Regions from separate parts of the Bradyrhizobium sp. CCBAU 51753 genome, predicted to be linked through region 2. Evidence: predicted binding sites of a transcription regulator. Region 2 holds the regulator's gene; each other region holds the start of a gene.
What was found. The regulator PhoB, encoded in region 2, activates phosphate uptake and scavenging genes when phosphate is short. The targets are predictions, from matches to a motif close to TGTCATNNANCTGTCAT.

Region 1 (7,647 bases), 3.6 Mb from region 2:
GCTGCGGCGTTCCACGAGATCACCGCGGCTGCGCTGCCGGATCTCACGCGCAGCGCGAGCGGTCGCGTCGTCGCGGTCAGTAGCTTCGGGCCGCATCGCTTCCTGCGAGGGGCCACCTATCCGGCCTCGGCCGCGGCAAAAGCCGCGCTCGAGGTGCTGGTGAAATCGCTGGCGATCGAGCTCGCCGCGTCCGGCGCCACCGCGAATGCCGTGATGCCCGGCTACACCCGCAAGGATCCCGGCCTGTTCGGCGCGCTCGATACAGCGACCTGGGAGCGCGTCGCAAAGGCCAATCCGATGCAGCGGCTGGCCGAGCCCGACGAGGTCGCCGCCGTCGTCGCCTTCCTGTTGTCGGCGGAAGCCGGCCACGTCACCGGCGCCACGCTGCCGGTCGATGGCGGCCTGACCCTGATGTGATCGGCATGGGCGAGGGCACAGCAGGACAACAGACGGACGTGATCGTGCTCGGCGCCGGCATGGTCGGCGTCTCCGCGGCACTTGCGGCGCGGCAGCGCGGTCTCTCCGTCAGCATCGTCGATCGCCGCGAGCCCGGCAGCGAAACCTCCTACGGCAATGCCGGCATCATTTCGTCAGGCTCGATCCTGCCGCTCAACACGCCTGCGCTCTGGAAGAACCTGCCGAAATACCTCAGCAACACGCATCCGGCGTTGCGCTGGAATCTCCCGTGGGCGATCGCCAACGCCGGCTGGGTGATCCGTTTCCTCGCCAGCGCTGCGCCGTCGCAGACAAAACCGCGCGCGGCTGCGCTCAACGGGCTGATCGGCGCCTCGCTGAAACTGCATCGCGACTGGATCGTGCAAGCCGGGGCCGGGCATCGCATCCGCGAGACCGGCTGGCTGAAGGCCTGGCGCAGCGACGGCCTTGCGGCCGCCAAGGCCGAGCAGGCGGCGCTCGCCGAATTCGGCATCAAGAGCGAGGTGCTCGACCGCCAGGACATTTCCGCGCTCGAGCCCAACATCATCCCGGCCTACAGCACCGGCCTGCTGCACACCCAGACCGCATCGGTGGATTCGCCCGGCGCGGTGGTGAAGGCCTACGCCAAGATGCTCGCGGATGGCGGCGGCGCGGTCAGGCAATCCGAGGTCAGGCGGATCGAACCGCACGGCGGCGGCTGGCGCGTGCTGCTTGCCGATGGCGAGATCGCCGCGCGCCATCTCGTGGTCGCGCTCGGGCCGTGGTCGGCGGAGCTGCTGCGGCCGCTCGGCTATCGCGTGCCGCTGGCGTTCGAGCGCGGCTATCACCAGCATTTCGTACCGAACCCGGCGCGCAAATTGCTGCGCCCGATCCATGATTCCGACGGCAGCTTCCTGATGACGCCGATGGAGCAGGGCATCCGCGTCACCAGCGGCGTCGAGCTTGCAGCGCGCGACGCGCCGTCGAATTTTTCCCAGCTCGAGGCGGTGGTGCCGATGGCGCGCAGCGTGGTCGAATTCGGCGATGCGGTCGGCGAGCGCTGGCGCGGCGCGCGGCCGACGCTGCCGGACAGCCTGCCGATGATCGGCGCAGCGCCGCGGCATCGCGGGCTGTGGCTGGCGTTCGGCAACCAGCACATCGGCTTCACCACCGGCCCCGGAACCGGCACTGCGATCGCGGCAATGATCGCGGGCGAGGCGCCGCCGTTCGATGTGAGCGCGTTTGCGCCAAACCGGTATATCGCGTGACTCGCGCGGGCCTGCCTGCGATGCTGGACGGCGCCGGCGCGCGAATGGTCGATAACCGAGGGGCAGGATGAACTACGTCTGGGATTTCGGCATCCTTGCCAAGTACAGCCATCTGTTCTGGCTCGGGCTCGGCTGGACCATCGCCTACACGATCGGCACCATCATCCTCGGCACGCTGATCGGCCTGATCGTCGGCATGGCGCGGCTGCGCCGCATTCCCGTGATCGACTGGCTGCTGATCGCCTATATCGAGACCTTCCGCTGCACGCCGCTGCTGGTGCAGATCATCTGGTTCTACTACGCGTTCCCGGTCGTGATCGGCGTCAACATCCCGGCCCATGTCGCCGCCGTCAGCGTGCTGTCGCTCTATGGCGGCGCGTTCTATGCCGAGATCGTGCGCGGCTCGATCGAGAGCGTGCCGGTCGGGCAGTGGGATGCCGCCAAGGCGCTCGGCTTCCGCGGCTGGCGCTTGATGCGGCTCGTGATCCTGCCACAGGCGCTGAAGCCGATGATGGCGCCCTATGTCAACCAGTCGGTGACGCAGCTGAAAAACACCTCGCTGGTGTCGATCATCGCGGTGCCCGATCTGGTCTACAACGCGACGCTGATCAACGCGGACACGTATCGGCCTCTCGAGGTCTACACCATCGTGGCGCTGATCTATTTTGCGATCCTGTTTCCGTCGACCCTGGCGGCAAGGCGGCTGGAGCGCGGGCTGACTTACGACAAGGTGTAAGTGGCTCTTCCCCCTCTCCCCGCTCTTCGCGGGGAGAGGGTTGGGGTGAGGGGCCTCTATCCGGCGAGCAGTTCGCGGCTTGTTGAGCAGTGTGGTTCGCCCCTCACTCGAATCGCATCTTTGATGCGATCCGACCTCTCCCCGCAAAGGGCGGGGAGAGGTGAAGCGGAGATATCCTCGACCTCAAATACTCAATTCCACCGGCACGTCCTCCGGCTTGACGCCGGCGAGGCCGAGGCCCTTGACGAACCATTCGCGCATCTGGCCGATGCCGCGGTTGTAGTCGATCCACACCGAGAGGAAATCGCGCCAGCGCTTGTCGCTCTCGCGCCGCACCGCGGTGCCGCTCGCGATCGTCACCGCGGGCGATTGCAGGATCTTGTAGGTGCCGAGATTCGGGTTCTTGGCGATCGCGGTCAGCCCGAGCACCAGCGCGTTGACCACGCAGTCGACCCGGCCCGACGACATTTCCAGCATCACCTCGTCGCGCGACTTCAGCGACTTGATGGTGGCGTTGGGCGCAAAGCGCCGTGCTACCGCCTCGTTGGCAGAGCCGACGTCGACCGCGATCTTGACCTCCGGCTTGTTGATGTCGGTCCAGGTCTTGGCCTCCAGCCCCTTCTTCAGCATGGCGCCGAACGGATGCGGGAACACCAGGCTGGTGAAATCGACCACCAGCGCCCGCTGCGGCGTCGGATTGAGCGCAAAGCCGAGGTCGATCTTGTTGGCCTGCAGGTCGAGGATCGAGTTGCCGTAGGTCGATTCGACATATTCGAGCTTGACGTCGAGCAGCTTTGCCAAATCGTTGGCCATCTCGATCGAGAAGCCGGACCAGGTGCCTGAGGCGAGATCCTTGTTGAAATAGGGCAGTTCGCCCGGCAGCACCGCGATCCGCAGCACCTTGTTGGCGCGGATGCGGTCCAGCGTGTTGTCGGCCGGCGTCTGCGCCGCGGCCGGCGTCGTCAGCGCCGCCGCCAGCGCCGCGCCGCTGCCGATCCCGAGCGCATAGCGCAGCGCGTCGCGGCGGTCTTCGGAGATTCTTGTTTCGTCGGATTGAGTCACGTGGGCCTCCCTGCACCAAATCGGGGAAGCCTAGCGTCGGTGTCAGGGGGCGGCAATACCATCAGCCTGCGCCATTGGTAGGCGCGTGATGCCTATCGCGTCACCTCTCCCCGCCCTTTGCGGGGAGAGGTCGGATTGCATCGAAGATGCAATCCGGGTGAGGGGCATGGCACGCCCCTCAACAAGCCATGAAGTGCTCGCCGGATGGAGGCCCCTCACCCCAACCCTCTCCCCGTAAGAACGGGGCGAGGGAGCGCAGCGTGCTCGCGGCGAGCGCCCCCGCTCAATACCGCCCCGGCACGTACATCTCCGGCGGGATCGGGCCACGGTGATAATCCGGGTTGTGCACCCGCGGCGGCAGCACCACCGGCTGGTGGGTGACCGGCTGATAGGGGATCTGGCTCAAGAGATGCGAGATGCAGTTGAGCCGGGCACGCTTCTTGTCGACGGCGTCGACGATCCACCACGGCGAGTCCGGCAGGTGGGTGCGTTCCAGCATCGCCTCCTTGGCCTTGGTGTAGAGCTCCCAGCGGGTGCGGGCCTCGACGTCCATCGGGCTCAGCTTCCACTGCTTCAGCGGATCCTGGATCCGCATCGTGAAGCGGAACGCCTGCTCGTTGTCGGTGATCGAGAACCAGTATTTCAGCAGGATGGTGCCGGAGCGGATCAGCATGCGCTCGAATTCCGGCACCGACTTGAAGAATTCCTCATACTGCTCGTCGTTGCAGAACCCCATCACCTTCTCGACGCCGGCGCGGTTGTACCAGCTGCGGTCGAACAGCACGATCTCGCCGCCGGCCGGCAGGTGCGAGACGTAGCGTTGAAAGTACCATTGCGTGCGCTCGCGCTCATTTGGCGCCGGCAGCGCCGCGATGCGGCAGACCCGCGGGTTGAGCCGCTGGGTGATGCGCTTGATGACGCCGCCCTTGCCGGCGGAATCGCGGCCCTCGAACAGCACCACCACCTTCTTCTTCTCGTGCTGCACCCAGTCCTGCAGCTTGACCAGCTCGCCTTGCAGCCGCAGCAGCTCGCGGAAATAAAATTTGCGGTCGAGCCCCTGCCGGCCGAGTCCCGCCTCGTGCTCGAGCTCGTCCAGCCTGACGTCGTCGAGCTCCAACTCGAGCTCCTCGTCGAGACTGTCGGCAAGCTCCTGATGGATGCGGGCGCGCAGAGCTTCGTCGTGCAAGGCTTCGTCGTGCGAGACGTCAGGGCGCAAGGCCTGGTCGGTGAGGGGGGCGGTCATGAAGGTCCGTCTTTCAGTATGTTAGATGGAGCGGACCGGAGCATTGACGGTCGATGTTACCCGTGTGTGACATTGTCATGACGGGTGTTTCACGTCCGCCGCGAGACTGTGCTAACAAGCCTCAAAGACCAGAAACGGGAGAAGCCGAATGATTTCGCTCACGCCACAAGATGTCCTGCCGGCAGACGGCACCAGCGGAACGCTGGTCGGGCGAGTCTGGCTGCCCGAGGCGCGCGGTCCGGCCGTCGCCGCGATCCGCACCGACGGCGTGTTCGACGTCACAGCCCGGTTCCCGACGGTGAGCGCACTGTGCGAGGAGGCGGACCCCGCGGCCGCGCTGCGCGCCGTCAAGGGCGAGCGGATCGGCGACCTCGCGGCGATCCTCGCCAACACGCCGCCGGACAGCCGCGATCGCGCAAAGCCGCATCTCTTGGCGCCGGTCGACCTGCAGGTGCTCAAAGCCGCCGGCGTTACCTTCGCGATCTCGATGCTGGAGCGCGTGATCGAGGAGCGGGCGCGCGGCAATCCGTCTTCGGCGGAGGCGATCCGGGCCGAGGTGGTGCGCCTGGTCGGCGACGATCTGTCAAAACTGAAGCCGGGCTCCGAGCAGGCGATGAAGCTCAAGCAAGTGCTGATCGATCAGAACGCCTGGAGCCAGTATCTCGAGGTCGGCATCGGCCCCGACGCCGAGGTGTTCACCAAGGCGCCGACGCTGTCCTCGGTCGGCACCGGCATGGACGCCGGGCTGCATCCGAAATCGACCTGGAACAACCCGGAGCCGGAGGTCGTGCTGATCGTGTCAGCTAGCGGCAAGATCGTCGGCGCCGCGCTCGGCAACGACGTCAATCTGCGCGACTTCGAGGGCCGCTCGGCGCTGCTGCTGTCGAAAGCCAAGGACAACAACGCCTCCTGCGCGATCGGCCCGCTGCTCCGCCTGTTCGATGCGACCTTCGCGCTCGACGACGTCAGGAAGATGGATGTCGGCCTCACCGTGAAGGGCACCGACGGCTTTGTGCTCGAAGGCCATTCCTCGATCTCAAAGATCAGCCGCGACCCGACCGATCTCGTCGCCCAGACCATCGGCCCCGTGCATCAATACCCCGACGGCTTTGCGCTGTTCCTCGGCACCATGTTCGCCCCGGTGAAGGACCGCGACGCCAAGGGCGAGGGCTTTACCCACAAGCGCGACGACATCGTCACCATCGCCGCCCCGCAGCTCGGCAAGCTCGTCAACCGCATGCGCAATAGCGACGAATGCGAACCGTGGACGTTCGGCGTCGGCGCGCTGATGAAGAACCTCGCGCAGCGGAAGCTGCTGTGATGGCGCGACGCAATGTGAGGTGAGCACGCTAGTCGGGCTCCCTCCCCCCTTGCGGGGGAGGGTTGGGGAGAGGGGTAAGCCCCGAACTCAACTGACCGACGTGGCTATCGTCCTCGCAAATTGAATTCCTCGTCGCGCAACGATGCGCGAGAGCGCGTCGTGTGGCACCCCTCTCCCTAACCCTCTCCCGCATCCGCCTTCGCCAAGGCTTCGGCGGACAAGAGGGGAGAGGGAACCCCGCCGCCGGTGCGTCCCTTACATGCGCTATCGCCCACGAGTTGCACAAGAGCCGGTTAGAGGCGGCGATAGAGGCGTTCGTATTTTCCGAAATAACACTTGACGCCGCCCCCCAACTCACTGTCTAATCCGTCCGTCTCACCCGATCGAGGGGCGCTGCGCATCGTCATAGTGTTGCGGTGGGATGCGGTGGACGGTTCGCATGTCAGTGACGACAGCATGCGAGGCGGACGGTGAAGTCGTGCAGGCCTGACGCCCTAGTGGCAGGTGTCCTCTCGCAAAGCGCGAAAGCGTTTTTGCGAAAGCGGTGACAAAAAAGCCCAGTCTCGCCGGGGAGAGCACGTATAAGCCGTAACCCATCGCGCAGGGAAAGCCGGGTTGTTTCCGGTTACACCTGTGGTCCTACCCCGGTGCTTTTTTGTTGCACCGGGCCCATGGGTGCGAACCGGCACCCGGCTTTCCCTGCGCCCTCTGATCTCAGAGCGGCGAAACGAAATGCAAAGCTCGGACAAATCATGTCGCGAGAATGCGGATGCACAACCTCACTCCGTCATCCTGAGGTGCGAGCTCTTGCGAGCCTCGAAGGATGAATCGGCCCGGCTGGTGGCCGTCGACCCTTCGAGGCTCGCCGAAGAGGCGAGCACCTCAGGATGACGGGTTTAGCTGCGAAGCTCGACGAGCCACCCCTACACCGGCAGCGCGGTCGAGTACTTCACCTGGCTCAGCGCAAAGCTCGACTCGATCGAGGCGATGCCGTCGAGCCGCGTCAGCTTGTTTTTCAGGAACGCTTCATAGGAGGAGAGGTCGGCGGCGACGACGCGCAGGAGATAGTCGCGGTTGCCGGTCATCAGGTAGCACTCCAGCACCTCGTCCCATTTGGAGATCGCGCGGGCGAAGCGATTCAAGTCCTCTTCCTTCTGCCGCGCCAGCTTGATCGAGATGAAGACCGAGACATGCAGTCCGAGCGATTTCTGATCCACCGTCGCGATGTACCGCGAGATCACGCCGCGTTCCTCGAGCAGCTTGACGCGGCGGTGGCAGGGCGACACCGACAGGCCGACCTTGTCGGCGAGTTCCTGCATGGTCAGGCGGCTGTCGGTCTGCAGCAGACTCAGGATCTTGCGGTCGATGGCATCGAGGGCAGGCATTGGAATGAACTCACGGGTGAGGGCCAGATCGTGGGAATTTATCCCAATTTTTCCTGTGCTGTCGCGTGGAATTGAGATTTTCGCCGGCCCGCGCGGCAGTAACATCCGGCATATCGCCCCGGAGCACCGCCATGGCAATCGCGCCCGAACGCCTCGAAATGCTGTCCGCCTTGGCCCGCAAAGTGCTGTGGCTGTCGTCGTGGACCATCCACCACGCC
Region 2 (7,647 bases):
GTTTTTCGTTGCGCAGCGCGGCAATGAGGTCACCCGAGGGCACCACCGCCTTGACGCCGATGAGGAGACCCTCGCCGCGCACTTCCGACAGCACGCCGGGAAAGCGGTCGACCGCGGAGGCGAGCTTCTGCTTGAGCAGCAGCGACACCTTCTGCACGTGCTCGAAGAAGCCAGGCTTGAGCATGACGTCGAGGACGGCATTGGCCGCGGCGACCGCGAGCGGATTGCCGCCGAAGGTCGAGCCGTGCGAGCCGGGCGCCATGCCCTCGGCGGCCTTGGCGCTCGCCAGCACCGCGCCGATCGGGAAGCCGCCGCCGAGCGCCTTCGCCAGCGACATCACGTCCGGCGTGACGCCGGTGCGCTTGTAGGCGAACAACTCGCCGGTTCGGCCCATGCCGGTCTGCACCTCGTCGAAGGCGAGCAGCAGGCCGTGCTCGTCGCAGAGCTGGCGCAGCGCCTTGAAGAAGGCCTGCGGCGCGCCGCGCACGCCACCCTCGCCTTGCACCGGCTCGATCAGGATGCCGGCGGTGTGCGGGCCGATCGCCTTCTTCACCGCCTCGATGTCGCCATGCGGCACCTGGTCGAAGCCGTCCATCGGCGGGCCGAAGCCTTCGAGATATTTCGCCGAGCCGGTCGCCGCGAGCGTGCCCAGCGTGCGGCCGTGGAACGCGCCTTCGAAGGTGATGATGCGGTAGCGCTCGCCATGTCCCTTGGAGAAATGGTGGTGGCGCACCAGCTTGATCACGCCCTCCATCGCCTCGGCGCCGGAATTGCAGAAGAACACGTAGTCGGCAAAGCTCTGCTCGCAGAGCCGCGCCGCCAGCGCCTCGCCGTCCGGGCTCTTGAACAGGTTCGACATGTGCCAGAGCTTGGTCGCCTGCTCCTGCAGCGCCTTGACCAGATGCGGATGGGCATGGCCGAGCGCGTTCACCGCGACGCCCGAGGTGAAGTCGAGATAGCGGTCGCCGTTGGTTGCGATCAGCCAGGCGCCCTCGCCGCGCTCGAAGCCGAGATCGATCCGGGCAAAGACGGGGAGCAGGTGCGACGTGGCGCTGTTGGTCATGGCGATCACTGACGGGTTTGAGGCCGACAATTGCCGCGCGCCTTGACGCCAGCGCAGCAACGGCCAGCTTCGGAAAACAAAAACGTGCCGCCTTGCGGGCAGCACGTGCGGGGCATTCTATGCTGCGCCCGGTCCGTGTCAATCGCCACGAAGTGGCCTTCCTGCAATGCGAAACGCATGCAATCCGGAGTATTCCGGAGCAGTGGAAAAGCCTGATTGCAAGGCTTAAATGTTGGGAACATGTGGACGCGCTGCCGCGGACTCTTGCGCCAGAGTCACGCCATATTGTAGCGTTTGGCCTGTCGGGTACGACATCTCGTGCGGCAGTACTGGACCCTCTTAGTAGCCATTTGTTCTGCGTGAACGTTCGGGCGCAACAGCACGCCCGGCGAGGGCTAAGGGATTCTGACCGCGGGGATTTTGACAGATTTGGCTCGCAGCGCCGCTCCCATCACCGGCCGGCGCACCGCGAAAGGAAGAATGCGATGACGGTATTGACCTGGTCCGACGATCGCGTCGAGCAGCTGAAGAAGCTCTGGGAGAGTGGCCTCTCCGCCAGCCAGATCGCGGCGGAACTCGGCAATGTGACGCGAAACGCCGTGATCGGCAAAGTCCATCGGCTCGGCCTGTCCGGCCGCGCCAAGGCGCCCTCCACCGCCGCGCCGCGGCAGCGCAAGGCCCGTCCCGCCCAGCACATGATGCGGGTGGCGCGCCCGGTCTCGCGCGGCAACACCGCGCTGGCGCAGGCTTTCGAGGTCGAACTCGAGCCGGATCCGATCGCCTACGACAACGTGGTGCCGATGAGCCAGCGGCTGTCGCTGCTGGAGCTGAACGAGGCCACCTGCCATTGGCCGGTCGGCGATCCCTCGAGCCCGGAATTCTTCTTCTGCGGCGGCAAGGCGCTCACCGGCCTGCCCTATTGCGCGCACCACTCGCGCGTCGCTTACCAGCCCGCCGGCGATCGCCGCCGGCCGTCGAACAAGCCGCAGCTCAAATAGGCCGACGACGAAACCAGCGACGACGTCAAAAAAGAAATCCCCGCGAAGGCGGGGATTTTTTTGTTGCAGCGGTCGGACCGGGCCTTACGGCTGCGGCTCGGCCTTGGCAAAACGGTCGTCGAGGGCGTAGCCGGCGCCGCGCACGGTGCGGATCGGATCCTGCTCGCGGCCCGGATTGAGCAGCTTGCGCAGGCGGCCGATATGCACGTCAACGGTCCGCTCGTCGATATAGATGTCGCGGCCCCAGACGCTGTCGAGCAGCTGCTCGCGGCTGAACACGCGGCCGGGATGCTCGAGGAAGAATTCGAGCAGCCGATATTCGGTCGGGCCGAGATCGATCGGGCGGCCGGAGCGCGCAACGCGGCGCTTCTCTCGGTCGAGCTCGATGTCGCCATAGGTCAGCACGGTGGCGAGCCGCTCGGGGCTGGCGCGGCGCAGCAGGCCCTTCACCCGCGCCAGGAGCTCCGGCACCGAGAACGGCTTGACGATATAATCGTCGGCGCCGGTGGCCAGCCCACGCACCCGCTCGCTCTCCTCGCCGCGCGCGGTCAGCATGATGATCGGCAGCTGCTTGGTCTCGGGACGTGCCCGCAAGCGGCGGCAGAGCTCGATGCCGGACAGGCCCGGCAGCATCCAGTCGAGCACCACGAGATCGGGAACGCGCTCCTTGAGGCGGGTGTCGGCATCGTCGCCGCGCCCGACCGTTTCGACATCGTAGCCTTCCGCGTCGAGGTTGTAGCGCAACAGCGTTGTCAGCGCTTCCTCGTCTTCGACTACCAGAATGCGTGCGCTCATCGGTCTAAGTTCTCTCTATCTTGATCCGTTGCCCAGACGCAAAACCGAAACGCTCATCGTCCTGATGAGCACGATCTTGTCGGAAAACCGGTACCCACTTTTCCGGATCGTGCTTCAGTTACCCGGCACCGTGGTCGCAAAGTTGGTCATGTCGCCCTTCGGGCGCTTGTCGGTGATTTGCTGGCCCTCGATCATGTAGAACACGGTCTCGGCGATGTTGGTGGCGTGGTCGCCGATCCGCTCGATATTCTTGGCGCAGAACATCAGGTGGATGCAGAACGAGATGTTGCGCGGATCTTCCATCATGTAGGTGAGCAGCTCGCGGAACAGCGAGGTGCAGATCGCGTCGACCTCCTCGTCGCCCTTCCAGACGTTCATCGCCGCCGGCAAATCGTGCGCGGCGTAGGCGTCGAGCACCGACTTGACCTGCGACAGCACGAGGTCGGTCATGTGCTCGAGGCCGCGGATCAGCTTCAGCGGCTGGAAATCGCTCTCCAGCGCCGCGACGCGCTTGCCCATGTTCTTGGCGAGGTCGCCGATCCGCTCGAGGTCGGTGGCCACCCGCATCGCGCTGACGATCTCGCGCAGGTCGATCGCCATCGGCTGGCGCCGCGCGATCGTCAGCACCGCGCGCTCTTCGATGACGCGCTGCAGGCTGTCGATCTCGATGTCGGCGGCGACCACGCGCTTGCCGAGCGCGACGTCGCGGCGGATCAGCGCATCGACCGACTCGGTGATCATGCGCTCGACCAGGCCGCCCATCTCGGCGACCAGGCGGGTCAACTCCTGCAGGTCGCTGTCGAATGCCTTGGCGGTATGTTCAGAAGCCATCGCTTGTCTCCTTCGATCATAATCCCAAGAGGATCACGATCTCATGCCTTCATTTCAGCCTGATCTCGGCGGGAAACCATCCCCGCTTTTTTCCGATCAGGCGTTAGCCGAACCGACCGGTGATGTAGTCCTGGGTGCGCCGATCGCTCGGCGAGGTGAAGATCTTGTTGGTGTCGTCGAACTCGATCAACTCGCCGAGATACATGAAGGCGGTCTTGTCGGAGACGCGCGCCGCCTGCTGCATGTTGTGGGTCACGATCGCGATCGTGTAGTCCTCGGACAGTTCCTGGATCAGCTCCTCGACCTTGGCGGTCGAGATCGGATCGAGCGCCGAGCACGGCTCGTCGAACAGGATCACCTCGGGCCGCACCGCCACCGTGCGCGCGATGCACAGGCGCTGCTGCTGGCCGCCGGAGAGCGACAGGCCGGAGGCGTTCAGCTTGTCCTTGACCTCGTTCCACAGCGCGCCGCCGCGCAGCGCCTTCTCGACCCGGCCGTCCATCTCCGACTTCGAGATCTTCTCGTAAAGGCGGATGCCGAAGGCGATGTTCTCATAGATCGTCATCGGGAACGGCGTCGGCTTCTGGAACACCATGCCGACCCGCGCCCGCAGCAGGTTGAGGTCGAGCTTGGCGTCGAGGATGTTGGTCTGGTCCAGCATCAGCTGGCCGACCGCGCGCTGGCCCGGATAGAGATCATACATCCGGTTGAAGATGCGCAGCAAGGTCGACTTGCCGCAGCCCGACGGGCCGATGAACGCCGTGACGCGGTTGGTGCCGAGCGTCAGGTTGATGTTCTTCAGCGCGTGGTGCTCGCCATAATAGAAGTTGAGGTTGCGCGCCGTAACCTTCGGCGCGGCTTCCGGCAGCGGCGCCTGGGGAACGTGGCCGGCGGCGGTGGTCGAAATCGAAAGCTCGGTCATTTTGCGGCCCTTTCGGCACCAAGGATACGCGCGCCGATATTCAGCGCGAGCACGGTAAAGGTGATCAGCAGTGCGCCGCTCCAGGCCAACTCTTTCCAGTAGGCGTAGGGGCTTTGCACGAAGTTGTTGATGGTCACCGGCAGGTTGGCCATCGTCTTGTTCAGGCTCAGGCTGAAGAACTGGTTCGACAGCGCGGTGAACAGCAGCGGCGCGGTCTCGCCGGCGACGCGGGCGGTCGCCAGCAGCACGCCGGTGATCAGACCCGACCGGGCGGCACGGTAGGCGATCCGCTTGATCACCAGCGAGCGCGGCAGGCCGAGCGCGCTTGCCGCCTCGCGCAGCGGATTGGGCACCAGCAGCAGCATGTCCTCGGTGGTGCGCAGCACGACCGGGATGACGATGACGGCGAGCGCGAGCGCGCCGGCGATCGCCGAGAAGCCGCGCATCGGCACCACCACCGCGCCGTAGATGAACAGGCCGATGATGATCGAGGGGGCGCTGAGCAGGATGTCGTTGATGAAGCGGATCACCGAGGTCAGCTTGTCATGCTTGCCGTATTCGGCAAGGTAGGTGCCGGCGAACAGGCCGAGCGGCGCGCCGATGCCGACCCCGATCACGGTCATGATGACCGAGCCGACGATGGCGTTGAGCAGGCCGCCTTCGGTCGAGCCGGGCGGCGGCGTGTTCTGGGTGAACAACTGCACGCTGAGGCCGGCGATGCCGTTGTAGAGCAGCGTCAGCAGGATCAGGGCCAGCCAGGTGACGCCGAACGCGGCGGCAGCGAAGCAGAGCGCGCGGATGATGATGTCGTTGCGGCGGCGGGATTTGTAGATCGGGTTCATGGCGTCACTTCCCCGCCTTGTTCTCAAGCCGCATCAGCATCAGACGCGCCGCGGCGAGCACGAAGAAGGTCAATACGAACAGCAGCAGGCCGAGCAGGATCAGGCCGGACTGATGCAGCCCGTCGCTCTCGGCGAATTCGCTGGCGATCGCCGCCGAGATCGTGGTGCCCGGCGCGAAGATCGACGATGAGATGCGGAACGAGTTGCCGATGATGAAGGTCACCGCCATGGTCTCGCCGAGCGCGCGGCCGAGCGCCAGCATGATGCCGCCGATCACGCCGACCCGGGTGTAGGGGATCACCACGTTCTTGACGACTTCCCAGGTGGTGCAGCCCATGCCGTAGGCGGCCTCCTTGAGCACCGGCGGCACGGTCTTGAACACGTCGACCGAGATCGCGGTGATGAAGGGCAGCACCATGATCGCCAGGATCAGCGCCGCATTGAACAGGCTGAGATAGGACGGCGGGCCGGCGAAGATCGCGCCCAGCACCGGCACGCCCTCGAAGATCCGGATCATGAACGGCTGGAAGGTGTTGGCGAGGAACGGGCCCAGCACGAAGAAGCCCCACATGCCGTAGATGATCGAGGGGATGCCGGCGAGCAGTTCGACCGCGATGCCGATCGGGCGGCGCAGCCACTGCGGGCACAGCTCGGTGAGGAACACCGCAATGCCGATGCCGACCGGAATAGCGATCATCATCGCGATCACCGAGGTGATCAGCGTGCCGTAGATCGGACCGAGCGCGCCGAGCACCGGCGGATCGGCCGAGGGCGCCCAGCGCTGCGTGAACAGGAAGGCGAAGCCGTATTCCCGCATCGCCGGCCAGGCGCCGACGATCAGCGACAGAATAATGCCGCCGAGGATCAGGAGGACCGAGATCGCCGAGATACGGGTGATCCAGTAGAAGGTGGCATCACCGAGCTTGAACGCACTGAGAGCCTTGGCGCGATCATACGGACCGGCAGCTTCCATCACATCGCCCTGAACAGCCATGTCTGCCACGCCTATCCCCTCTCTACTATGTGAAAGCAACGCAAACCGGTACGCCCCCGAAGCGATCTTCACCGACGCTTTTGGGCCGGGCGTCATTCCGGCTGCGCCCCGAAGGACGCGCGAGCCCAAGCTCCATGGTTTTATGGGTCGTGACGGAGCAGGCTCTTGGCACTTCAACCTGTGCCGCCGTTGGGCGGCACAGGCCTCATTCGAAACGTTGCGACTTAGCTCTTGATGTCCGCGGCCCAGGTCTTCTCGATCAGCTTGACGACCGAGTCCGGCATCGGGATGTAGTCGAGCTCTTCAGCCGCCTTGTCGCCCTTCTCGAAAGCGTACTTGAAGAACTTGAGGGCTTCCTGCGAGGCCGCCTTGTCGGTCGCATCCTTGTGCATCAGGATGAAGGTCGCCGCGGTGATCGGCCAGGAGGCATCGCCCGGCTGGTCGGTCAGGATCACGTAGTAGCCGGGAGCCTTGGCCCAGTCGGCGTTCGCGGCAGCGGCCTGGAAGGCTTCCATGGTCGGCTGCACGGTCTTGCCGGCCTTGTTGACCAGCGCGGCATAGGTCAGCTTGTTCTGCTTGGCGTAGGCGTACTCGACATAGCCGATCGCGTTCTTGGTCTGGCTGATATTGCCGGCGACGCCTTCGTTACCCTTGGCGCCAACGCCGACCGGCCATTCGACCGCGGTGCCGGAACCGACCTTGGACTTCCAGTCGGCGTTCGATTTGGAGAGATAGTCGGTGAAGTTGAAGGTGGTGCCCGAACCATCCGAGCGGCGCACGACGGTGATGGCGTCGGCCGGCAGCTTGAGCTTCGGATTGAGCTTGGCGATCGACTCGTCGTTCCACTTGGTGACCTTGCCGAGATAGATGTTGCCGAGCACTTCGCCCGACAGGACCAGCTCGCCCGGCTTGATGCCTTCGAGGTTCACGACCGGAACGATCGCGCCCATCACCATCGGCCACTGAACGAGGCCGTCCTTCTCGAGCTGCTCGGCCTTGAGCGGCGCGTCGGTGGCGCCGAAGGTCACGGTCTTGGCCTGGATCTGCTTGATGCCGGCGCCGGAGCCGATCGACTGATAGTTCAGACCGTTGCCGGTCTCCTTCTTGTAAGCGTCAGCCCACTTCGAATAGATCGGGAACGGAAACGTCGCGCCCGCGCCGGTAATATCGGCAGCGAAGGCCGACGTCGAAGCGGCGACCAT
Region 3 (7,647 bases), 3.3 Mb from region 2:
GCATCAGCCACGTTCTCGTCGGTGGTGTCGTCATGGCTCGCCAGCGGGATGCCGTATTGCTGCGCCAGCGCGACGATGGCGCGCACATTGGTTGCGGCATACTGCTTCTGATAGTCGAAGCGGCGCGCGAACAGCACGTCGAGCTCGGCGTCGGTCATGCCGCCGCCCTTGCCGCGGTAATAGTCGCGCAGCTTGACCTCGTCGCGGAACTGGCGCTGGCCCGGCGTGTGATCCATCAGCGACATCAGTCGCACGTCGGGGCGGCCGATCAGCTCCTTGGCCTCCTCCACCACCGAAGGCATCGGCACCTCGCAGCGCAGATGCAGGAAGTGATCGGCGCGCAGCAGGTTTTCCTCGCGCGCGGCGGAGATCGCCGCGGCCAGCACGCCGGCGCGGCCGTCGACCTCCTCGGCGCCGTCCTCGCGCCAGACTCTTAGCGAATCCAGCACCGTGGTGATGCCCGAGGTGGCGAGCTGGCCGTCATAGGAGATCACGGCGGCGACCGGATTCCAGAACACCTTTGGCCGCGGCACGTAGTGCATCTCGAGATGGTCGGTGTGCAGCTCGATCAGGCCGGGCATGATCAAATCGCCGCCGGCATCCTCGGCTGCCTCGGGCGCCCTGCCCTCGCCGAACTCGGCGATCCTGCCACCGGCAATGGCGACCCAGCCCTGCTCGATCACGCGATCGGCGAGGACGAGCCGGGCGTTGCCGATGATGGTGTCTTGCTTGGCGGTCATTGCAGTCGGTCCTTCAGGCAGCAGCGGCGAACGAGGTCACGTCGACGATGCGGTCGGCGATCAGGTGACGGATCTCGTCGTCATGGACGATCGCGACCATCGCGACGCCCCGGGTCTTCTTCTCGGCAATCAGTTCGACGACAACTGCGCGATTCGCCGCATCGAGCGAAGCGGTCGGTTCGTCCAATAGCAAAATCGGCAGGTCGGAGATGAAGCCGCGCGCGATGTTGACGCGCTGCTGCTCGCCGCCGGAGAAGGTCGAGGGCGGCAGCGACCACAGCCGCTCGGGAATGTTGAGCCGGCGCAGCAGCGCCCCGGCGCGCCCGCGGGCCTCCTCGCGCGCCACGCCGTTGACGATCAGCGGCTCGGCGACAACGTCGATGGTCGCGACCCGCGGCACCGCGCGCAGGAACTGGCTGACATAGCCGATGGTCGAGCGGCGCACGCTCAACACCTGGCGCGGCTCGGCGGTGGCGAGATCGATCACCGTGCCGCGGTGGCGGATGCCGATTCGGCCGCTGTCGCAGCGGTAGTTGCCGAAGATCATCTTGAGAATGGAGGATTTGCCGGCGCCCGACGGGCCCGACAGCACCACGCATTCACCCGGCTCGACATGGAACGAGACGCCGCGCACCACCGGCAGCTCGACGCCGCCCTGCAGGTGCATGGTGAAGGTCTTCTGGGCGTCGGCTAGTTCGATCATTGCAGTCATTGGCACGCTCATGGCGGAAGGATCGAGGAAACGAGCAGCTGGGTATAGGGCTCGCGTGGATCGTCCAGCACCTGGTCGGTGAGCCCGGTTTCGATGACGCGGCCGCCCTTCATCACCATCACCCGGTGCGACAGCAGCCGCGCCACGGCGAGATCATGGGTGACGACGATGGCGGCAAGGCCGAGCTCGCTGACCAGGTTGCGCATCAGGTCGAGCAGACGGGCCTGCACCGAGACGTCGAGGCCGCCAGTCGGCTCGTCCATGAACACCAGCCGCGGCTCGGTAACGAGGTTGCGCGCGATCTGCAGCCGCTGCCGCATTCCGCCGGAATAGGTCTTTGGCGCATCGTCGATGCGGCCGACATCGATCTCGACCCGCTCCAGCCAGGTCGAGGCGGTGTCGCGGATCCTGCCGTAGTGATTCCACCCCACCGCCATCAGCCGCTCACCGACATTGGCGCCGGCCGAGACCGCCATGCGCAGCCCCTGCGCCGGATCCTGATGCACGAAGCCCCAGTCGGTGCGAAACAAAAAGCGCCGCTCGGCCTCGCCGAGATCGGCGAGATCGCGCAGCACGCCGTCGCGCATCCGGTAGGACACCCGCCCCGCGCTCGGCGCGAGCTGCGCCGACAGCAATTGCAGCAGCGTCGACTTGCCCGAGCCGGATTCGCCGACGATCGCCAACACCTCGCCGGGATAGAGCGCGAACGAGACGTCGCGGCAGGCGGCGATCGGGCCGTAGTTCTTGCCGAGCCCCTCGGCGACCAGCAGCGGCTCGTCGTTGTCGAGATGGGACGGCTCAGACATGCGCCTTCTCCTTGTGCGGCGCCGCGCTCTCGGTGCCGTGATGGCCGGCGGCCTGGCGCTGCTCGCAGAAATCGGTGTCGGAGCAGACGAACATCCGCCCGCCTCTGTCGTCGGTGACGATCTCGTCGAGATAGGAATTATCGGCGCCGCACAGCGCGCAGGGCGCATCGAAGCGGTAGCGCGTGAACGGATGATCCTCGAAATCCAGCGACACCACCGTGGTGTAGGGCGGGATCGCATAGATACGCTTCTCGCGGCCGGCGCCGAACAGTTGCAGCGCCGCGCAATTGTCCATCTTCGGATTGTCGAATTTCGGCGTCGGCGACGGATCCATCACATAACGCGCGTTGACCTTCACCGGATAGGCGTAGGCGGTCGCGATGTGGCCGAAGCGCGCGATATCCTCATACAGCTTGACGTGCATCAACCCGTATTCGGCGAGTGCATGCATGCGCCGCGTCTCGGTCTCGCGCGGCTCGAGGAAGCGCAGCGGCTCGGGGATCGGCACCTGATAGACCAGCACCTGCCCGCTATGCAGCTCGGCCTCGGGAATGCGGTGCCGGGTCTGGATCACCGTCGCATCCGTGGTCGACGTCGTGGTGGCGACGCCGGCGGTCTTGCCGAAGAATTTGCGGATCGAGATCGCGTTGGTGGTGTCGTCGGAACCCTGGTCGATCACCTTCAAGATGTCGTCGGGGCCGAGGATCGCAGCGGTCACCTGCACGCCGCCGGTGCCCCAGCCATAGGGCATCGGCATCTCGCGGCTGGCGAACGGCACCTGGTAGCCGGGGATCGCGATCGCTTTGAGGATCGCGCGGCGGATCATCCGTTTGGTTTGTTCGTCGAGATAGGCGAAGTTGTACGTCGGCGCGTTCATTCCGCGGCCTCCCGCAGTTCCGGGGCCTCATTGGCTTCGGCGAATTCCTGACGCAGCTTGCGGAGCAGGCCGAGCTCGGACTGGAAGTCGACGTAATGCGGCAGCTTGATATGCTCGACGAAGCCGGTCGACTGCACGTTGTCGGAGTGCGACATCACGAACTCCTCGTCCTGTGCCGGCGACTTCGCCTCCTCGTCGAGCTCACGCGCGCGCAGCGCGCGGTCGACCAGCGCCATCGACATGGTCTTGCGCTCGCTCTGCCCGAAGGCGAGGCCATAGCCGCGGGTGAAGCACGGCGCCTCGGTCGCCGAGCCCTTGAACTGGTTGACCATCTGGCACTCGGTCAGTTCGATCGCGCCGAGCGGCACCGCGAACCCGGCGTCCTCGGCAAAGAACTCGACCTCGACGTCGCCGAAGCGGATCTCGCCGGCGAACGGATGGTTGCGGCCATAGCCGCGCTGCGTCGAATAGCCGAGCGCGAGCAGGAAGCCTTCGTCGCCGCGCGCGAGATTCTGCAGCCGCAGATCGCGGTCGGCGGGAAAGCTCAGCGGTTCGCGCGTGAGGTCGCCGACCGGCGCATCAGGCTCGGCCTGCGGCGAGGATTCGATCAGGCCGTCGCGGCCGAGAATGTCGGTCACCCGCGGCGCCGGCGTCTGCGGTGCCTCGGCGGTGGCCGGCTGCTCCGGCACGAAACCTTCGGCGAGCTGCGGATCGAGCAGGCGGTGGGTGTAGTCGAAGGTCGGCCCGAGGATCTGGCCACCGGGAATGTCCTTGAAGGTCGAGGAGATCCGGCGGCGCACCTGCATCTCGCCGGTGTTGACCGGCTCGCTGGCGCCGAAGCGCGGCAGCGTGGCGCGGAACGCGCGGACCAGGAAGATCGCCTCGATCATGTCGCCGCGCGCCTGCTTGATCGCCAGCGCCGCAAGCTCGCGGTCGTAGAGCGAGCCTTCGGTCATGACGCGGTCGACGCCGAGCGAAAGCTGCTCGGAAATCTGCGCCAGCGTCACCTCCGGCACATCGCGATCGCCGCGCCGCTCATGCGCGAGCAGGCGGTGGGCGTTCTCGATGGCGCGTTCGCCTCCCTTGACGGCTACATACATCGCTTACACTCCACTTGCGACCAGCCGCGTGGTGCGCGGGATCGCGACAATGCTGTCGTCATGCACCAGCACGACGTCGATGCCGCGCGGGAACAGGGCTTCGTTGATGGCCAGCCGCGTGAACAGATCGCGCGGCCGGATCATCGCCTGCAGCAGCGCGCTGCCGTCGATGCCGGGCCCCCTCAGCTCGAAGGCCGGCCCCTGGGTCAGGCTCTCGACCTGCAGGATCAGCGTGGTCGACCTGTCAGGATATTCGCTGCTGCCGAACGCGAAACGCTCGAGCGGCGGCAAGTGCTCGGCGTCGCCGATCAGCGCAAAGCTCGCAATCGAGGGCTCCTCGATCACAGGCGCGCTGGCGTGAAACTTCAGCCATCGCGCGACATCTGTTGTTGCCGACATCGCGGCGTCGATCCAGATCGGCGTGTCGTGATCGAACAGCGTCAGCGCGATCGCGGCCGCGCCGCGCATCAGGCCGGCGGGCGTGCCGACGCTTGCGGTGACCCGCTGCACGCTGCCGGGACGGGCCATCGCGTCCATCACCGAGCGGAAGGTCGACTGCGCCGACAACACCTTGTCGGCAAAGCCAGCGGGCAGTTCGGCAACTGTCGTCATCGCATCACCCCTCACCGCGCACCATGGTGTAGAAATCAACCCGCGTCGCCGCGGTCTCCTCGGCCTTGCGGTTGCGCTCGGCGAGCATCGCGGCCCGCAGCGGCGCGATCACCTTCGCCTCGACCTCGCTGGAAAAATCCGTCGACTGCACCATGGCGTCGCACAGCGCGATCATCCGCGCCTTCTGCGCATCGCGGCCGAGCGTGTAGCCGAAGCCGACCTCGCCGGTCGCCAGCCGCACCGCCGCGCGCGACACCGTCGCCTCGCCGAGATTAAACGGCGCGCCGTCGCCGCCGATCCGGCCGCGCAGCATCACAAGGCCGTTTTCCGGCTCGCGCAGGTTCTCGTGCGCGGGCACTGCAATATCGGCGAGATGGCCGGCGATCTCGGCAGCGCCGGAATGCGCCAGCACCGCCATGGCGGCCTTGCGCTGGGCCTGTTTGCTGTTCCGTCCGGTCGTGGTCATGTGCAGCTCTCGGGCAACCTTGCCTGAATCAAGTTGTCTATGGTAATAGACAACTTCTTAGCCAAGCGCCATGACTGTTTCGTGACAAATCCAAGGTTTCTGGCTATCACCGCGGCATGAGCATGCAGGAAAGTTCCGGCGTCGCCTTGTGGCGGCAGGTCGCTGACGGCATCGAACGCGGCATTGCCGACGGCCGCTTTCCCGCGGGCGAAAAGCTGCCCGGCGAGATGGAGATCGCCGAGACCTACCGAGTCAACCGCCACACCGTGCGGCGCGCGATCGCGGCGCTGGCCGAGCGCGGCCTGGTGCGCGCCGAGCGCGGCAGCGGCACCTATGTCGAGGCCCAGCGCCTCGCCTACCCGCTGCGCTCGCGCACCCGCTTCTCCGAGATCGTCGGCGCCGGCGGCCACGAGCCGCGCGGCCAGCTGATCGAGGCCGGCGACGACATCGCGACCCGCGAACTCGCGCAAGTGCTGGGACTAAAGACCGGCGCGCCGCTGATCCGGATCGAGGCGCTGCGGCTCGCCGACCGCACGCCGATCTGCGTCTCCACCACCTGGCTGTCGGCCGAACGCTTTCCCGATGCCGGCAGCGTGTTCGCCAACCTCCGCTCGATGACCAAGCTGCTGGCGCATTACGGCATCAGGGATTACCGGCGCTCCACCACCCGGATCACCGCGGCGATCGCCGACGCCTCCGACGCCGCGCGGCTCGATCTCGCGCTGGGCCGCCCGGTGCTGGTGGTCGACGCCACCGACGTCGATCCCGCCGACAAGCCGCTGGTGACCAAACGCTCGCGCTTCGCCGCCGAGCGCGTCGAGTTCCTGGTGGAGAACAGCTAGCTCTCCCTCGCCGCGCGCCGTTGCCCGCCGCAGCCCGCCTTCCGGCGAAGGGGCCGGGGCGACGAGCGTCCACGATTTCGGAATATTGGAAGATTACCCCTGACTTGCCCGACGTGTCAAGCGGCCAGGTCGAACGATGTCAGTAGCTCGTGATCTGTCGCCTGTTTGTAGCTCGTGAAGTGTCGTGTTTTTGGTGCCCCGGGACAAAGGGGGCACGATGGGCACGGCATCCATTCACGAGGGTGTACGACGGATGCGGTTTTCAGATTTGCTGGAACGGACGGAGGCGAGGGAGCTGACGCAGGAGGCTGCTGCGGAGTCTCTCGGGATCAGTATTCGGACCTTCCAACGCTGGGCGGAGCGTTATGAAGCGGAGGGCGATATCGGGCTGGTGGACCGGCGCATGGGACGGCGATCGCCGCGGCGGGCACCGGAGGAAGAGCTGGAGCGGATGCTGGGACTGTTCCGGGACAAGTACGCGGACTTCACGGTGAAGCACTTCCACGAGCAGTTGCAAAAGCGGCATGACTATGTGCTGGGCTATACGGTGACGAAGCTCGCCCTGCAGGCGGCGGGCCTGGTACGGAAGGCGCCGAAGCGTTCGGCGCACCGTAAGAAGCGCCCACGCCGGCCGCTGCCGGGGATGCTGCTGCACCAGGACGGGTCGCGCCACGTCTGGATCGAGGATCTGCCGGCGATGGACCTGATCGTGACGATGGACGATGCGACCAGCGAGGTCTACTCGATGCTGCTGGTCGAGGAAGAAGGCACGGCCTCGACGTTCCTGGCCCTGGGCGAGGTGATTGGCGAGCGCGGCTTGTTCTGTGCGCTCTACACCGATCGCGGCAGCCATTATTTCCTTACCCCGAAGGCTGGCGAGAAGGTCTCGAAGACGCAACAAACCCAGGTGGGACGGGCTTTATCGCATCTTGGGATCGAGCATATCGCGGCCTATTCGCCGCAGGCGCGGGGGCGCTCCGAGCGGCTGTTTGGCACGCTGCAGGACCGCCTGCCAAAGGAGCTGCGGCTCGCCGGGATCAAGACAGTCGAAGCCGCCAATGCGTGGTTGAAGGCGCACTACATCGCCGAACACAACGCCGCATTTGCGATCAAGGCCGAACAGCAAGGCACCGCCTTCGTTGCCGACCGCCACGAGGCCTGGCGCGAGGCGCTGTGCGTGATCGAGGAGCGAACCGTCGCCAACGACAATACCGTCGCATGGAAAGGTCGCCGGCTGCAGTTGCCGGAGAGCCGCCTGAGGCCTCACTTCGTCAAGGCCCTGGTGCGGGTGCATGAGTATCCCGATGGCACCGTCAGCGTGTTCCTCGGCCCGCATCGATTGGCGAGGTTTAGCGCCAACGGACAGCAGATCAGCCCCGACGCGCCTCAGCCTGGCAGCGTGCTCGGAGCCGTCAAGGACAAGCCCTGGCGGGCGCGCAAGCGCGCGTCCTTGACCGCTCCTGCGCGCGCCGCCGTCGAGAAAGCGCGGGTC

Region 1: ppk2 (polyphosphate kinase 2) is a predicted target of PhoB. The motif match lies at 4,790-4,806, and genes of this name have one in related genera.
Region 3: phnF (phosphonate metabolism transcriptional regulator PhnF) is a predicted target of PhoB. The motif match lies at 5,384-5,400, and genes of this name have one in related genera.

What each region holds. Positions count from the first base shown of each region.
Region 1 covers NZ_CP030037.1:3,159,256-3,166,902, forward strand. The annotation lists gene XH93_RS14065 (SDR family NAD(P)-dependent oxidoreductase) at 1-417, shown strand, start outside; gene XH93_RS14070 (FAD-binding oxidoreductase) at 423-1,682, shown strand; gene XH93_RS14075 (amino acid ABC transporter permease) at 1,750-2,418, shown strand; gene XH93_RS14080 (transporter substrate-binding domain-containing protein) at 2,602-3,480, opposite strand; gene ppk2 (polyphosphate kinase 2) at 3,764-4,723, opposite strand; gene XH93_RS14090 (fumarylacetoacetate hydrolase family protein) at 4,872-6,044, shown strand; gene XH93_RS14095 (Lrp/AsnC family transcriptional regulator) at 6,968-7,429, opposite strand; gene XH93_RS14100 (transketolase) at 7,561-7,647, shown strand, end outside.
Region 2 covers NZ_CP030037.1:8,657,431-8,665,077, forward strand. The annotation lists gene XH93_RS39810 (aspartate aminotransferase family protein) at 1-1,063, opposite strand, end outside; gene XH93_RS39815 (GcrA family cell cycle regulator) at 1,549-2,061, shown strand; gene phoB (phosphate regulon transcriptional regulator PhoB) at 2,146-2,856, opposite strand; gene phoU (phosphate signaling complex protein PhoU) at 2,971-3,687, opposite strand; gene pstB (phosphate ABC transporter ATP-binding protein PstB) at 3,791-4,609, opposite strand; gene pstA (phosphate ABC transporter permease PstA) at 4,606-5,451, opposite strand; gene pstC (phosphate ABC transporter permease subunit PstC) at 5,456-6,445, opposite strand; gene pstS (phosphate ABC transporter substrate-binding protein PstS) at 6,670-7,647, opposite strand, start outside.
Region 3 covers NZ_CP030037.1:2,865,574-2,873,220, reverse strand. The annotation lists gene XH93_RS12835 (alpha-D-ribose 1-methylphosphonate 5-triphosphate diphosphatase) at 1-740, opposite strand, end outside; gene phnL (phosphonate C-P lyase system protein PhnL) at 754-1,452, opposite strand; gene phnK (phosphonate C-P lyase system protein PhnK) at 1,461-2,258, opposite strand; gene XH93_RS12820 (alpha-D-ribose 1-methylphosphonate 5-phosphate C-P-lyase PhnJ) at 2,251-3,135, opposite strand; gene XH93_RS12815 (carbon-phosphorus lyase complex subunit PhnI) at 3,132-4,235, opposite strand; gene phnH (phosphonate C-P lyase system protein PhnH) at 4,239-4,847, opposite strand; gene phnG (phosphonate C-P lyase system protein PhnG) at 4,852-5,313, opposite strand; gene phnF (phosphonate metabolism transcriptional regulator PhnF) at 5,430-6,155, shown strand; gene XH93_RS12795 (ISNCY family transposase) at 6,373-7,647, shown strand, end outside.